Dyadobacter chenhuakuii: one gene and its partner. The protein of the gene in region 2 interacts with the protein of the main gene of each other region in a pairwise test. Links are inferred from orthologs where the notes say so. Each region holds a gene or a part of one and is shown on either strand. Other genes may lie near its edges.

What was found.
Region 1: the proteins of ftsA (region 2) and NFI80_RS18390 interact in binary tests that used the Escherichia coli proteins (3 or more experiments, as listed by UniProt). The link is inferred for Dyadobacter chenhuakuii from one-to-one orthologs.

What each region holds. Positions count from the first base shown.
Region 1 is NZ_CP098805.1:4,423,786-4,431,511, reverse strand. The notes cover bases 2,986-5,959. They hold NFI80_RS18390 (rod shape-determining protein), read right to left. Parts: upstream 4,999-5,959; coding sequence 3,973-4,998; downstream 2,986-3,972. Other genes in these bases: NFI80_RS18385 (GH3 auxin-responsive promoter family protein), read left to right, coding at 5,174-5,959; mreC (rod shape-determining protein MreC), read right to left, coding at 3,099-3,938; NFI80_RS18400 (hypothetical protein), read right to left, coding at 2,986-3,102. Also shown: NFI80_RS18425 (hypothetical protein), read left to right, coding at 1-256; nadD (nicotinate (nicotinamide) nucleotide adenylyltransferase), read right to left, coding at 257-829; gmk (guanylate kinase), read right to left, coding at 826-1,392; NFI80_RS18410 (phosphohydrolase), read right to left, coding at 1,403-1,693; NFI80_RS18405 (sigma-70 family RNA polymerase sigma factor), read right to left, coding at 1,778-2,377; more of NFI80_RS18400, read right to left, coding at 2,599-2,985; more of NFI80_RS18385, read left to right, coding at 5,960-6,676; NFI80_RS18380 (1-deoxy-D-xylulose-5-phosphate reductoisomerase), read left to right, coding at 6,696-7,726. UniProt on the Escherichia coli protein: Forms membrane-associated dynamic filaments that are essential for cell shape determination. Acts by regulating cell wall synthesis and cell elongation, and thus cell shape.
Region 2 is NZ_CP098805.1:4,766,244-4,773,978, reverse strand. The notes cover bases 4,753-7,735. They hold ftsA (cell division protein FtsA), read right to left. Parts: upstream 6,934-7,735; coding sequence 5,572-6,933; downstream 4,753-5,571. Other genes in these bases: NFI80_RS19875 (cell division protein FtsQ/DivIB), read right to left, coding at 6,949-7,647; ftsZ (cell division protein FtsZ), read right to left, coding at 4,753-5,537. In the rest of the region: NFI80_RS19915 (HNH endonuclease), read right to left, coding at 1-327; SsrA-binding protein SmpB, read right to left, coding at 472-930; NFI80_RS19905 (nuclear transport factor 2 family protein), read left to right, coding at 991-1,470; NFI80_RS19900 (radical SAM protein), read right to left, coding at 1,472-2,449; accD (acetyl-CoA carboxylase, carboxyltransferase subunit beta), read right to left, coding at 2,451-3,293; NFI80_RS19890 (NADPH-dependent FMN reductase), read left to right, coding at 3,532-4,074; more of ftsZ, read right to left, coding at 4,113-4,752. UniProt on the Escherichia coli protein: Essential cell division protein that assists in the assembly of the Z ring. May serve as the principal membrane anchor for the Z ring.

The DNA of each region.
Region 1 (7,726 bases), 340 kb from region 2 along the record:
CGCAGGACTGGAAAAGGATTTCAAAACCATTGAACCGCAGCTAAAAGGGAAATTTGCTGACGATATAGGCGATTTACTGGGCCGTCCGGACATTCACCAACTTGGCGAAAGAAACCAGAAGTTCTACGTTTATTTTCTTTCCAAAGGCGAGCAATGCGATGACATTAAGGCAAAATCAAATGCGCCAAAAGTGATCCTGAAATTCAATGCAGTGGGATTGTTGAGCGAGATTACTTACCAATCGCGTCCTTTGTGATCAGAGATAGAATTTTTTGATCTTAATAAGCTGTTCCACAGGCTCCGGAACGAGATAACGAATAGATCTGCCATTTTGTAAACTGGCGCGAATGTAGGTGGCAGATATGTCCAGCAAAGGCGCTTCGACGAATTTTACAGCCGGATGATTGTTAAATACATGCGATTTTGAATTCGGGCGTGGATATACGTAAAGGCCGGTATATTCCAATATTTTATCGTGGTTTTTCCAGTTTGGAAATTGCGCCAGATTGTCTTCTCCCATGATCAGCCTGAATTCATGCTGCGGAAATTTTTCCTGCAAACGGATCAATGTGTCAATGGTGAAACTGGGCCTGGGCATGTGAAATTCCACATCTGTGGCCCGGAATGCAGCATTATCGGAAATGGCGCGCTGAACAAGATCGTAACGGTCAAATTCGTGCAATAAGCTGCTGTTTTTCTTGAATGGGTTTTGCGGGCTTACTACAAACCAAACCTGCTCCAGATCGGTGGATGTTGCCATGGTGTTGGCAATGATCAGGTGGCCGACATGTATAGGATTAAATGATCCGAAAAAGAGTCCGATTTTCATTGAATAAAATCCAGAACCAGTGCTTCCGCTTTTTTGAGTGTTTCGTCAAGATCATCATTCACGAGCACAACATCAAACTTATCTTCGAAGCTCAGCTCGTAGCGGACTTTTCCAAGGCGGGTTTCCAGTGATTTTTCGGTTTCTGTGCCGCGTTCGCTGAGACGGCGGATGATTTCGGCTTCGGAAGAGACTTTTACAAAAACGGCCAATGCATTGTGGCGGTAAATTTCTTTCAATTTGAGACCGCCCTTTACATCTACATCAAACAAAACCTGTTTGCCCTCATTCCAAAGCCGCTCAATTTCCGTTTTGAATGTGCCGTAATAATTTCCCGCATAAACCTCTTCCCACTCCGCAAACTCGTTGTTGGCAATGCGCTCCCGAAATTCCTTTTTCGGGATGAAATAATAATCTTTTCCGTTCACCTCATGGTCGCGCTGTTCCCTTGTAGATGCAGAGACAGAGAAAGCCAGAAGGTCGGGATATTTTTTAAGAAGATGCCTTACTATTGTAGTCTTTCCGGAACCGGACGGAGCGGAAAATATGATAAGCTTACCTTTCACACGAACAGCATTAACTGTTTATTTTTGAAATAATTGTCTTTAGAATGCTCTCGGGGCAAGGCTTCTTTTCGATCTTAAAATTAAGGGATTCTTTGATGCATTTTTCAAGTCTGTAAGACTCGATGCAAGGCAAGCATTTATCCATGTTTTCACGAAAATGATCTTTCTCGGCCTCGGTTGCTTCATCGTCAAGAATAGCCTGAATTACCTTCATGCATTCAAGATGATGCTCGCATTTCTGCTTCATGGGTTGTTTTTGCGCTTCTTCACTAATTGAAGGCGTGGTAGGGGATGCATTCATTATTAAAATGAAAAATAAGGAATAATGGAATATATGTACAGTTGTACCCTATAACCGAAGAGGTTACAAAAAAAGTTTCACAACCTATGAATCATATCCCATCGAGCTCGCGTAACTCTTTAATTTTTCTTTCAATAAGTTACGCGCGCGGTGCAGTCTGGACCTTACAGTACCGATCGGAATGTCCAGGATCTTGGCCATTTCTTCGTATGTAAACCCTTCAATATCACATAAAATGATCACCGTCCGGAAGTCCACCGGCAGTGCATTTAGTGCATTTGCAACCTCATCACCTATTAATTCCTGAACTGCATCCGCCCGAAGATCGACCGTGTAAGTTGTATCAGAAGCTTCCTCAGAGTTGTAAGTAGTTTCGACTTCCTGATAATCTACTTTGGAAGGCTCCTTACTTTTCTTGCGGTAATCATTTATAAAACTATTCTTGAGAATCCGGAAAAGCCATGCTTTTGCATTGGTGCCTTGTTCAAAAGAAGAAATAAAACGGAAAGCCTTTAAATATGTGTCCTGAACCAGGTCATTTGCATCGTCTTCGTCCATAGTAAGGCGAAAGGCGAAATTATACATTGAGTCAATGTGTGGCATGAACTCACGGTTAAAAACTTCATAACGAAGGTCATCCGTGTATTCATTAGTCGTGAGCGTTTCTGACATGGCAACTAACATAGGAATGCTGAATTTACAAAGATTAACAACAGCTCCAAATCGTACAAATTAAAATTTGATGAATGGCTTATTGAAGCTACTTAACAGCCATCTTTTCACGATAAAAAATAAATCAACTGGGAACCGCATCCTAAAATATTCCAAATTGAATTGCCTCCTGCCGTATTTAATGTATCAACATCAAATTTCGAGCCACGAAGGTTTCGTGTCAAAATGTCATATTAACGTTTGGAAAAAAGTTCCAGGAGTATGATTAGAAGGGTAGTAAACAGCACACTGGCGCCTATGCGGATCAGTGTGTAAAGGATCATTCCAAAATGATTGATCTCCATTAAAAAGAGCATGGAATGATGTAGCAGGATGAGTGGTAAGACATAACCAAGAAATGCACCCAGACCTTGCGCCCTTATTCCCACCTCTGCACGTTCCGCGCCGCGGGATTTCATCTGGTAATGGATAAGGAAAGGTCTCAGGTAAGCGATCAAAACGGTGGCCGAAGCATGCATCCCGAATGTGTTGGAAAACACGTCTACGGTAAAGCCAATGCCGAAAGCAATCAGCAAAAGATACATTCTGTCTACATCAGCAGGAAGCAGCAATACGCCGGCAATGTATATAAAACAGAACGCGTAGTTGAACAACACGACATTCCGCATGAAGAAGATCTGCAGGAACAGATACAACAGGATCATCAGGGAATATTGTATTGCCTCTCGTAAACTCATTTGGTATTTATCGTACGTAATTTAAGACTATCCTGCTCCCCAAGTTGTTGATTTTGTACCACATAAACATAAGAGAGGTTCCTGAAATCGGTTGCCAGCCGCAATACAATGTTGTAAAAGGTCTGATTGGGATGCACACTTACCGTTTCCACCCTGCCCACCATAATGCCGGGAGGAAAAACAGAATTTTGATCCGAAGTAACCGCCGAGTCCCCCTTGAAGATCTTCGTATACTTTGATACATCGATCATATCAATGAAATTAGGATCCTTTCCTGGCCATTTGGCATAACCAATTTCCTTGCTCCTGACAAGCTTCGACGACACCATGAACTGCGAATGCAGGATGGAAGTAACCACAGAAAAGTTCTCTGAACAAAACCTGACCTTCCCAACTACGCCGGTTGCTGAAATAACGCCCATCCCGGGTTTGATCCCGTCAGAGCTCCCCTTATCGATCGTCAGCACATTATTGGTCTGGTTGGTCTCATTATCAACCACTTTCGCTACGGTAAATGTGAAGCGTGATGCAAATGATGAGTCCGGAACGTAGCCAGCCGGAGAATCGATGGGTTTTGTCTGCGTTAATGCCGTAACAGTGGCACGAAGCCGCGCATTTTCATTCGCTAATGCGGCGTTCACCTCGTCCAGTTTCGTGTATTCCTTTGCTGAATTAGAAAAAGCCAATGTTTTGGCGACATAATAATTCGAAGTGTTGAAATAAGTTGCGCCCCAGTAAGTGTTACTGCGCACGATTAACCATACACTGAGAACTTCCAGCAAAATAAATACCAAAAAGAAACGATTCCGGACAACGAAATCAACGAGTTGGAGCATGGGCTAAAGTGTTCACATCGTGAACGATCCAATACTACGAAATCAGTACCGGCTTGTACAATTCAAGATTTTTAAGGACTTCGCCTGTTCCTTTCACTACGGCTTTTAAAGGATCATCCGCAATGTGAACGGGAAGCTTGGTTTTCTGAGCAATGCGTCGGTCAAGGCCATGGATAAGCGCCCCGCCGCCTGTCAGATAAATACCATTCTTGAAAATATCCGCAGAAAGTTCAGGAGGAGAAATTTCAAGTGCCTTCATGACACCTTCCTCAATTTTAGAGATTGATTTATCGAGAGAATAAGCGATTTCACTATACGTAACACGGATTTCCTTTGGAATCCCGGTCATTAAGTCACGGCCGCGGATCTGATAATCGTCCAATGGAATTTCGAGTTCAGGAGAAGCGGATCCGATGGCCATTTTAATCAATTCCGCAGAGCGCTCACCGATCAAAAGATTGTGCTCGCGGCGCATATAATCAACAATGTCTCTCGTAAATACATCACCTGCAATGCGAACAGATTGCTCGCAAACAATCCCTGACAACGCTATAACCGCGATTTCCGTAGTTCCACCGCCAATGTCAACGATCATCACACCATTCGGCTGAGTAATGTCAATGCCGATCCCGATAGCAGCTGCGATCGGCTCGTGCACCATATATACTTCTTTCGCGCCTGCATGCTCGCATGAGTCTTTTACGGCACGTTTTTCAACTTCTGTAATCCCGGAAGGAATGCAAACCACCATGCGGTGGGAAGGTGTAAAAAAACGGCTGCCGGTATCGATCATTTTGATCATACCACGGATCATCATTTCGGCAGCAGTAAAGTCAGCAATTACACCATCTTTAAGTGGGCGGATCGTTTTAATATTCTCGTTGGTCTTCTCATGCATTTGCATAGCTGTGTGTCCGATGGCTAAAACTTTGCCTGTGGTTTTGTCCATGGCAATGATAGAAGGCTCGTCAACAACTACTGTATCTTTATGGATGATCAGGGTATTTGCAGTCCCCAAATCGATCGCTATATCGCTCGTCAAAAAATCAAACAATCCCATATATTTTTTTAAAATTTTCGCTCACTTTGATTTCAGGATGGCAAAATTACAGATAAATAACCACAAACAAAGGCATTTAAAAAATTTCGGCTAATGGCCGTTTTGGCCTCAGAAAAGCCTGTTAGGCGGCCTTGTAGAATAGAATTTACAAAACCTGTGTACCTTTGTTTTTACTATGGGAATCAGAGCACTATTGAGTGAGCCGCTGGCTCGATACATTGTACAGCAGCAACAGGATTGGATCTCGCGGAGCGTCGAAGTGCAGGAAAAATGGAGGGGTAATCTGGTCCGGAAAGCGCTTCATACGGAGTTTGGAAAAGATCATTTTTTTAAGGACATCCACAGCTATTCCGACTTCAAAGAAGCGGTCCCCGTCCACGATTATGAAGACCTTCACAAGTATATTGATAAGGTAAAGAACGGGGACGAAGACATTCTCTGGCCCGGCAAGCCCTTATATTTTGCCAAAACGTCAGGCACAACATCCGGAACCAAGTACATTCCGATTTCCCGCGACTCGATTTCCAACCACATTGATTCTGCCCGCAATGCCATTTTGACGTATATAGCAGAAACCAAAAAAGCCCAATTTCTTGATAATAAGCTCATTTTCTTATCCGGAAGCCCAGTCCTGACGGAAACAGGCGGTGTACTGACAGGCCGCTTGTCAGGTATTTCCAATCACCACGTTCCGGGTTACCTCAGATCCAACCAGATGCCGAGCTACGAAACGAACTGCATTGAAGATTGGGAAACGAAGCTGGACAAGATCATCGACGAAACGCTCGACCAGCGCATGTCGCTGATATCAGGCATTCCGCCGTGGGTACAAATGTATTTTGACAAGATTATCGAAAGGACCGGGAAAAAGATCAAAGACGTCTTTCCGGACTTTTCGCTGTTCATATATGGCGGCGTCAATTTCGAGCCTTACCGCGCCAAACTCTTTGAATCTATCGGAAAGAAGATCGATTCGATTGAGCTATATCCCGCTTCGGAAGGCTTTTTCGCCTACCAGGATTCTCAAAAAGACGACGGTTTGCTGCTGCTTTTGGACACGGGCATCTTCTATGAGTTCATCCCCGTTGAAAACTACTTCGACGAAAATCCCCGGCGATTATCCATCGGAGAAGTGCAGGTTGGGCAGAATTATGCAGTGATCGTGAATAATAATGCGGGGTTATGGGGCTATTCTTTGGGTGATACGGTGCGGTTTGTCTCTGTAAACCCGTACAAGATCCTGGTAACGGGCCGGATCAAGCATTTTATATCCGCATTCGGCGAACACGTGATCGGGGAGGAGATAGAAAAAGCATTGCGTTATGCCATGGAACGACATCCCGAGGTTGAAGTTGTCGAGTTTACGGTTGCGCCAATGGTAAATTCCGAAAATGGCGGACTTCCTTATCATGAATGGTTGGTGGAATTTGCCGTCGAGCCTAACAATAAGGAACAATTCGTGGCCGACGTCGACAGAAAGCTTACCGAACTCAACATCTATTACAAAGATCTGATCAAAGGCAGCATTTTGAAAACACTGGAACTGGTGCCATTGCGCAAAAACTCGTTTATCGATTACATGCGCGCGAATGGCAAACTAGGGGGCCAGAACAAAGTGCCCCGATTGTCCAACGACCGGAAAATCGCGGATGAACTGATCAAAATCAACCGGCAGTAAATATAACCTCAGCATCAGAATGAAAAAAAATATAGCAATTCTTGGATCAACAGGTTCGATCGGGACGCAGGCGCTGGAAGTGATCGAGGCAAATCCCGAGATTTTTTCGGTAGCCGTTCTTACTGCGCAGGATAATGCAGATCTGCTGATCGAGCAGGCAGCGAAATTTCTGCCCAAAGAAGTCGTTATCGGAAATGAAAAGCATTTTGATAAGGTTAAATCAGCTCTTTCCTCATTCAATATAAAAGTTTACAGCGGCATCGAAGCACTGGTTTCCGTCGTTGAATCGGAAGAAATTGACACAGTGCTTACGGCGATGGTGGGTTATGCCGGACTTTTGCCTACTATTCACGCCATTAAGGCTGGAAAGGACATTGCATTAGCAAACAAAGAAACGCTGGTTGTTGCCGGCGAGCTTATTACCGGACTAGCCAAACAATACGGCGTAAAGATTTACCCGGTCGATTCCGAGCATTCTGCCATTTTTCAATGTCTGGTTGGAGAAGAGGAAAACACGATCGAAAAGATCATACTAACGGCTTCGGGCGGTCCTTTCCGCGGCAAGGATCGGGCGTTTTTGGCTAATGTTACCAAGGCACAAGCATTAAAGCATCCTAATTGGAGCATGGGTGCCAAGATCACGATTGATTCGGCCACGCTCATGAACAAAGGCCTGGAAGTGATCGAGGCCAAATGGTTATTTGATTTGGAAGCTTCACAAATAGACGTCATCGTTCACCCGCAAAGTATTGTGCATTCGCTTGTGCAATTTGAGGATGGCAGCATTAAGGCACAAATGGGCTTGCCCGATATGAAACTGCCAATTCAGTATGCATTGCGTTATCCGGCGCGTCTGAAATCGACTTTTCCGAGGTTTAATTTTATGGATTACCCTTCCTTAACCTTTGAAAAGCCCGATATGGACACTTTCAGGAACCTCTCCATTGCTTATGAAGTTTTGGAAAAAGGCGGAAATGCGGCTTGTATTGTCAATGCAGCCAATGAAATTGCGGTAGAAGCGTTTCTTCAGGATAAGATCGGATTTCTGGA
Region 2 (7,735 bases):
ATCCCAGGTGGTTTTGCCACCTCTGGATTTGGGAATAACGTGGTCTAGTGTGAGATTATCGTGTGTTCCGCAATATTGGCACCGGTTACTGTCCCGCTTGAAAAGGTTTTGCCTCGTCATGACGACACCTCTGTATGGAATATGAATGTAGCGGTTGAGGCGGATGACAACGGGCATGGGAAACTGATCGTTGACCGTTCGGAGATAATGTCTCGGCGATTCGGCCAGCATTTCGGCCTTGTTCATGTAGACTAATAAAAACGCCTTTGGAACGGTGCAAACACTTAACGCACTATAATCTTGATTAAGAACCAGTACTTTACCCATGAGCCCTAGAGGTATTTAATTCCGACAATATAGGAATTTTTACCTTACAAAACGCGCCCGCAAATTCAATTATTGTGAAAAAATAATTTGCAGAAGATGCCCTGTATCACCCATTTAGCTGTTTTTAGAGTAAAGGATAGTTACCTAAAGATTCATGCGATCCGTTTCGCGCTTCATGTCCTTTTCTTTGATGGAATCGCGCTTGTCGTACAACTTTTTACCTTTGGCCAAAGCAATGTGCAACTTCGCCAGCCCGCGCTCGCTGGTAAAAAGCCTTACCGGAATGATCGTTAAGCCCTGATCTTTCAGATTCTCATTCAACTTCCGGCGTTCTCTCTTGGTAATGAGTAATTTACGGTCACGCATTGGGTCGTGATTGTAATGTGTCCCTTCCGTATAAGGGGAAATGTGCAGGCTCCTGATATAAAGCTCTCCGTCCATAAACAGACAGTATGCATCCTGGAAATTCACTTTGCCTTGCCGGATCGACTTTATCTCTGTTCCGGTCAGCACCATTCCGGTCGTAAACTCTTCCAGGAAGAAATATTCGAAGGAGGCCTTGCGGTTTTTTATATCTACTTTTTTAACTATTTTTTCAGACATATTAATTCTCAAATTCAAAAGGGGCTCAAAATTAAGCTTTTGTTAAAACTATACCAATTAATGAAAAAGCATGCACACATGAACCGTCTGAGATTCGTCCTGACGATGATCTCAATGTTTTTCTTTGCAAACAGCGCATTCAGCCAGGAATATGATCCTCGCATTATGAGCACTGTAAATGCATTGTTTGACGGAATGCGCGAAGGAGACTCAACGAAAGTGCGAAATGCCTTTGCGCTAGGCAGCACAATGATGTCGGTGCCGGAAAATCCAAAGGATTCCATTGCGATTAAGAAAAGCTCAATCGACGGATTTGTTAAAGCCGTGGGTAAACCACATTCAGAAAAGTGGGATGAGCAGATTTATAAAGTGAACATTTCAGTAGATGGGCCAATGGCCATTGTGTGGGCTCCTTATAAATTCTTCCTGGGGGAGAAATTCTCACATTGCGGCGTGAATGTTTTCACATTGATAAAAATCGCTAATACCTGGAAAATAACCTCCATAACAGACACGCGAAGAAAAGAAGGCTGCTTATAAACTAAAACCGCACCATCTGCTTCCAGGTCCCTTTAATGCGGTTATACTTAATGGTGCTGGGAAGCGCTTTCCACCAGTATTTATTCATTTCCACGGCAAATGAGGGCTGCATATAGCAATTGATTGCGCAGCTTTCGCATGCCGGTAATTTGCCTTCCAATGCTACGAGCTTTTGGACTTCGTCGGAATGATAGAGATCGAAGAGATTTCCTTCGATAGGAAAATCTTTCAGGCCCAAATGATAACAGGGCAAAACGAGCTTGTTTTCGGGAGAGATGACAATAGTTGTGCTGGCCGCTTTGCACACCGGATCTTCGACGTGGTTTCCGCCATCGAGCCGCAATTGGATGAATGCTTCGTTAAGGTAAATGTTCTTCTGTTTTCCCCACCATGTCAGCTCGTTCAATGTTTCTTTCGAAAGATTTGAGCCGACATTGTTGTATTCAAAAACAGGGTTTAAGATCAGAATCAGATCATTGGGTAAACAAACTTCTTCCCAAAGCTGCCGGATTTGATTAACATTATTTTCAAAAACCGTAAAGATAATGTCCGGGCGTTCGCCTAGTGATTTAGCGATCGCTATGGATTCCATCACCTTATCAAAGCACTTCACATTTCTCGATTTATCATGCTCATCGCGGTCCGGGGAATCGAGCGAGAAGTGGAGCATATCAATGAGGCCACGGAGCTTTTCCGCTTGTTTTGGATAAAGTAGTCCGTTGCTGGTCACCGTAGTGATCATGCCGTAGTCTTTGGCTTCTTTTAAGAGCACATCCAGCTGCCGGTGAAGCAGTGGTTCGCCGCCGGTAAAGTCGATGACCTTAACGCCCAGCTTTTTCAGATCCCTTAAATTTTCTCTTAAATTCTCAACCGTAATGTAGGGCGAAGGCTTTTCCCAAATGTCGCAGAAACCACATGATGCATTGCAGCGATAAGTCACGTAGTAATTGCAAAGGACCGGATGGGAAATCAAACGCATATCAACGAAGCATGGTAAGCAGGCTGGTTAATTTATCTTTCAGGTCTTTGCGGTCCACAATGAAATCCAGGAAGCCGTGTTCCAGAACAAATTCAGCGCTTTGAAATCCTTTTGGCAAATCTTTACCAATGGTTTCACGAATTACGCGCGGGCCTGCAAAACCGATCAACGCTTCTGGTTCTGAAATGTTGAAGTCGCCCAACATTGCGTAGGATGCAGTAACACCGCCCGTTGTAGGATCCGTCAAAAGTGATATATATGGAATTTTTGCTTCCGATAGTTGTGCCAAACGAGCAGAAGTCTTTGCCATTTGCATCAGTGAAAATCCAGCTTCCATCATCCGCGCTCCACCCGATTTTGAGATCATCAGGAACGGGTGCTTGTGCTCCAATGCATATGTAATCGCACGGGCGATCTTCTCCCCCACAACCGAACCCATAGATCCGCCAATGAAATTGAAATCCATACAAGCGATCACAATGTCCAGCTCATTCATCTTGCCGTGACCTGTCCTGACCGCATCTTTTAAACCCGTTTTCTGCATTGTGGACTTAATGCGGTCGGGGTAAGCTTTTGTATCAACAAAATGAAGCGGGTCGCCCGACATGAGATTTTCGTCGAGCTCTATAAACTCATTATCATCGAATAACAGGTTGAAATAAACATCAGAACCCACCTTTTCGTGATAATTGCAATGCGGACAAGTGAACGCATTCTGCTTATGCTCTCTGGTAGGCGTAATTTTTTTACAATTAGAACACTGGTACCATAAACCGTCAGGAGCTTCACGCTTCATTTCGGTGGGTGTATTAATACCTTTCTCTTTACGAATAAACCAGGACATACTATTACGTGAGTTAATTTTAAAAATCTGAATATCAGATTTTTAACTGCTTTTCATGATGAATGTTGGCCTCAAAGATAGCAATAAATGTCATGCATAGTAAAACGAACTATGCCGCAACATTACATTGATAAGCTGTTTAAGGCACTATCTTGAACAATTTTGTCCTTAATTTGTTACTAAATCAGCCCATTAAGGGGCAACATACAGGCGACATCCGCCTCTTTACTTTACATTCATGACAACAACTTCTTCTCCTATCGTGATCATTGTAGGCACTAACAGGCCCAACTCCATGTCACGAAAAATAGCGGACTATTATCAGGAAATATTCAATAAGCTCAATGTTCCCAGTACAATCCTTGATCTGATAAACCTGCCGCATGATTTCACCGTGTCGGCGATGTACGAAAATTCAGGGAAAAACTCAGATTTTAATAATCTCAAATCCCTGCTGGAACAAACGGACAAATTTATCTTTATCGTTCCCGAGTACAATGGTTCCTATCCCGGCGTTCTCAAAGCGTTTATCGACGGGCTGCCTTATCCCAACAGCTTTACCAATAAGAAGGCCGCACTGGTGGGCTTATCTTCCAATATGCAAGGAGCTGCATTAGCATTGAGCCATCTGAATGATGTATTCAGTTATCTGGGCATGAACACATTGGCATTACGGGTGAAGTTAGGGCAGATCCGCTCACATTATCATGACAATGTAATATCAAATGCGTTGTACAAAGAACTACTGGAACTTCAAGCCGGGCAAATGATCCATTTCTAAGCAAAAAAGGGAGCGTTTGCTCCCTTTTTTGTCCTTAATTATTTCAACCAGTGCTGCTCCATTTCGGTCGCTGGAACTGTGGGGCGTTTCCAGAGCTCCACGCGGCTCCGGCGGAACGCGGGGCCTTCGAGATCCCCGAATTTAACCAGGCCGTCTTTGAACGAAGCGATCATTACATCCAGTTTTCCAATTTCTTCATTGTCCCAGTCACTATTGCCTTCAACATCTGTGATCGGCAACTGAGCAAATCCGCTTGGTACAATTTCACGGTCGATGATCAGATCGATCGGGCCGGTTGGCGTGCTTTCTTCCAGCTCGCTCGTCACGACCAGTTCTGTTTCGTATTCGGGCGCTTTAATTTCTTCTATAACAGGCTTGGCATCCGGTGTTTTGGATTTAACGCCGTTTCTAAGCTCAATTCCCGGGATAGGTGACTCTATGCTATCAAATCCTGCTGCAACAATCGTCACGCGTAATTTATCACCCAAAGAATCATCTGTAATGGTTCCCAGCTTGAACATCCGCGCTTCTCCACCCACTTGTGAAAGCACATAACGCCAGATTTCGCGCTGCTCCTTCATGGTCGCTTCCTTTTTCTTGCTTGTAGCAAGCGTTACCAGGATGCGTTTTGCTCCGCGGATATCCCTGTCATTTAAAAGCGGCGAATCCAGCGCTTCCTTAATGGCCATCGAAGCACGATCAGCTCCGGTCGCCTCAGAGGTTCCCATTACCGACTGGCCTGCATTCTTAAGGACTTTCTCAACATCTTTAAAATCCGTGTTGATATTTCCGTTTGTCGTGATGATCTCAGAAATACTTTTTACAGCATTAAGAAGAATGCCGTCTGCCTCGGCGAATGCCTGTGTCAGGGTCATGTCCTCATAAAGCTCTTCCAGCTTGTCATTCAAAACCACCAGCACCGTGTCACTGAACTCCTTTAATTGCTCAATCCCTTCGAGTGCCTGTTCCTTTTTATCAAGTCCTTCCCAGGTGTAAGGCGCAGTTACTACCGCCACTGTAAGCTTGCCCATTTCCTTTGCAAGCTGTGCAATCACCGGTGCGGCGCCTGTTCCTGTTCCACCACCCATACCCGCTGTGATAAACACCATTTGGGTTGATCCGCCGAGCAGGCTTTTAATTTCTTCAATCGTTTCCAACGCAGCTTCCTTGCCTTTGGTAGCATCCGTTCCGGCTCCCAAGCCTTGCGTTAATGTTGCACCAAGCTGGATTTTTACGGGCACCGGGCTGTTAGCAAGCGCCTGGCGGTCGGTATTACACACTGCAAATTCTACATCCTTGATCTTTCTCTCAAACATGTAGTTGACCGCATTGCTTCCTCCACCTCCAACACCGATCACCTTGATAATGGCTGGCTCTGCCTGGTGTTCGCCGGTGGGCTGGTCTTTAATTATTTCGTTCACAATGTAGTCCTGGTCTAAAGATTGCAACAAGCTTTTATTCATATTTTCGGAGATTGAATGCGTTTATGCTTTGTTTTCAATAGTCACTCAGACCATCATCTTTTTTGCGGATAATGCTGTTAAAGCTATCCCAAAAAGTCCCGACTTTCTTACCCGGCTCTTCCTTAGGCGGAATTTCCTTTACTTTCTCACGCTGCACAACAGTGCCTGTGTTAAATGAAGTCGTAGGCTTGCAGACCGATTTTACCCGGGGATCTATATTACGAAGTCCGGCCCAGGCCAGACCGATCGCTGTGCTGTATGAAGAATTGCTGACCGCATCTGCTTTGGCGGTTCTTTCCAGGTTTTCGGGATAACCCACCCGGACTGACATGTTTGTTACTTTCTCAAAGAGTTTTTCAATCTCATCAATATTCGCAGACCCGCCGGTGAGCACTATTCCACCGATAAGCTTATCCAGATATCCTGATTTGATAATTTCTGCATAAACCATCGCTGCGATCTCCTTCAATCGCTCTTCAATGATCAATGCTACATTTTTCTTTAAAACCTGCTTTGGAGCACGTCCGGCCAGGAAGTTAACCAGGATTTCAATGTTTAACGGAACGTCGGCAGCAATAGCTACGCCGTATTCCTGTTTCAATCGTTCTGCATTCTCAACCTGAATGCCGCAACCTGTTGCGAGGTCATTCGTAATATGCCTGCCGCCAATCGGGAAAGTAGCAATGTGGCGTACAATGCTATCATGATATATTACCAGGTCCGTCGTATGGTCCCCGATATCCACCAGCGCAATGCCGGCTTTTGTTTCATTGTCTGTTAAAACCGCAAGACTGGTAGCCAACGGCGCAAAAACCATCTTGTCGCATTTCAAATTATGGTCTGCATCTGCCAGACTCTTTTTCGTACGCAGAACAGACTGACTGTTTGCCGAGATAATCAGGAAGTTACCGCCCAGTTTAATACCCGTCCTGCCTACTGGCTCACGCACATTCATAGAGTTGTCAACCACAAACTCCATGGGTAAAACATGCAGAACGTCGTAATTAGGCTCGATTTTAGCCCTGTACATATCGTCAACAAGCTGATCCACATCTCTTTGCGTTACCTCTTCGCCGGAAGACGCCGAAGGCCGGATCACGCCATCATTATGCTGACTTACCTTTACCTGCGTGCCGCCAAAACTAACATTCACCACCGCAATGTCCAGGTCCGAGCGGGAAGATGCTTCCGCGAGTGCTTCACGAACTGCGGTCCCAACTTGTTTTATATTTTCAACGGCTCCGTTTACAACTGCACCTTTGGGAACAGGGACTTCGCTAAAACCTAAAATTTCAATATTGTTTTGACGAGAGCCCGACGCGGCTCCCTGTGCAGCAACCACGGTAATTTTCGTGCTCCCAATATCTACGCCTACTACAATTTTTTCGTGTGCCATGCTGATGGTGAATTATTATTCACAAACTATTTGATTCTGAAACTTAATACTAATTTTTTTATACCTGCTCCAGTCCTGGCTCAATATCTTGTTATAGAACATTTTGAGCTTATCGAATTTGGATTCATAATTTTCTGCCGATCCAAACTCAATGCGCTGGTCACCCAGGACCGTCATCATATGAATTTCACCATCTTTGTCAGCGTCCAGCTGTGCTACCTGTGCTTTCCAAAAGGGATCCGCATTTAAAAAGCGCAAAAGCTCCATCAATGAAGCCCCCTTGGTTGTCTTTAATTTTTCAGGATCATTGAAAAATGAACCGGAAACCAGCAATGTCCTGGCCGAATAACTATCCGATAACGGAAAAAAAACGCCTTCATCACTGATATAGTAACCAGATGAATTGCGCATTTCGCCATTTTCAGAAGTGTTGATCCATCTTGCCAGCGGCCGTTCCTGCTCCACTTCTACCACCACATTCCCTTTCAAGTCACGATAAACCTGACACTTCCTGATCAGTTTGTTCCTGCGCACCCGATGCTCTAAATCATTGAGTGCAACGTCACTTAACCTGCTGCCTAACAGCGGATCTGCTCCATTTTCAGTTACCAGCATGCGTACATCCATCTGATTAAGGAACCTTGCTCCCGAATCTCCTTCAATGGATATCACAAGATTTGTACAACGCTGATTACCAAGCTTATTTTCTGCCATGCCTATCCCGGCTATTGGCAAAATGAGCCATAAACTACGTTTTAACAAAAGCCATGGATAGTCAAATTTACGTAACATCTTAGTAATA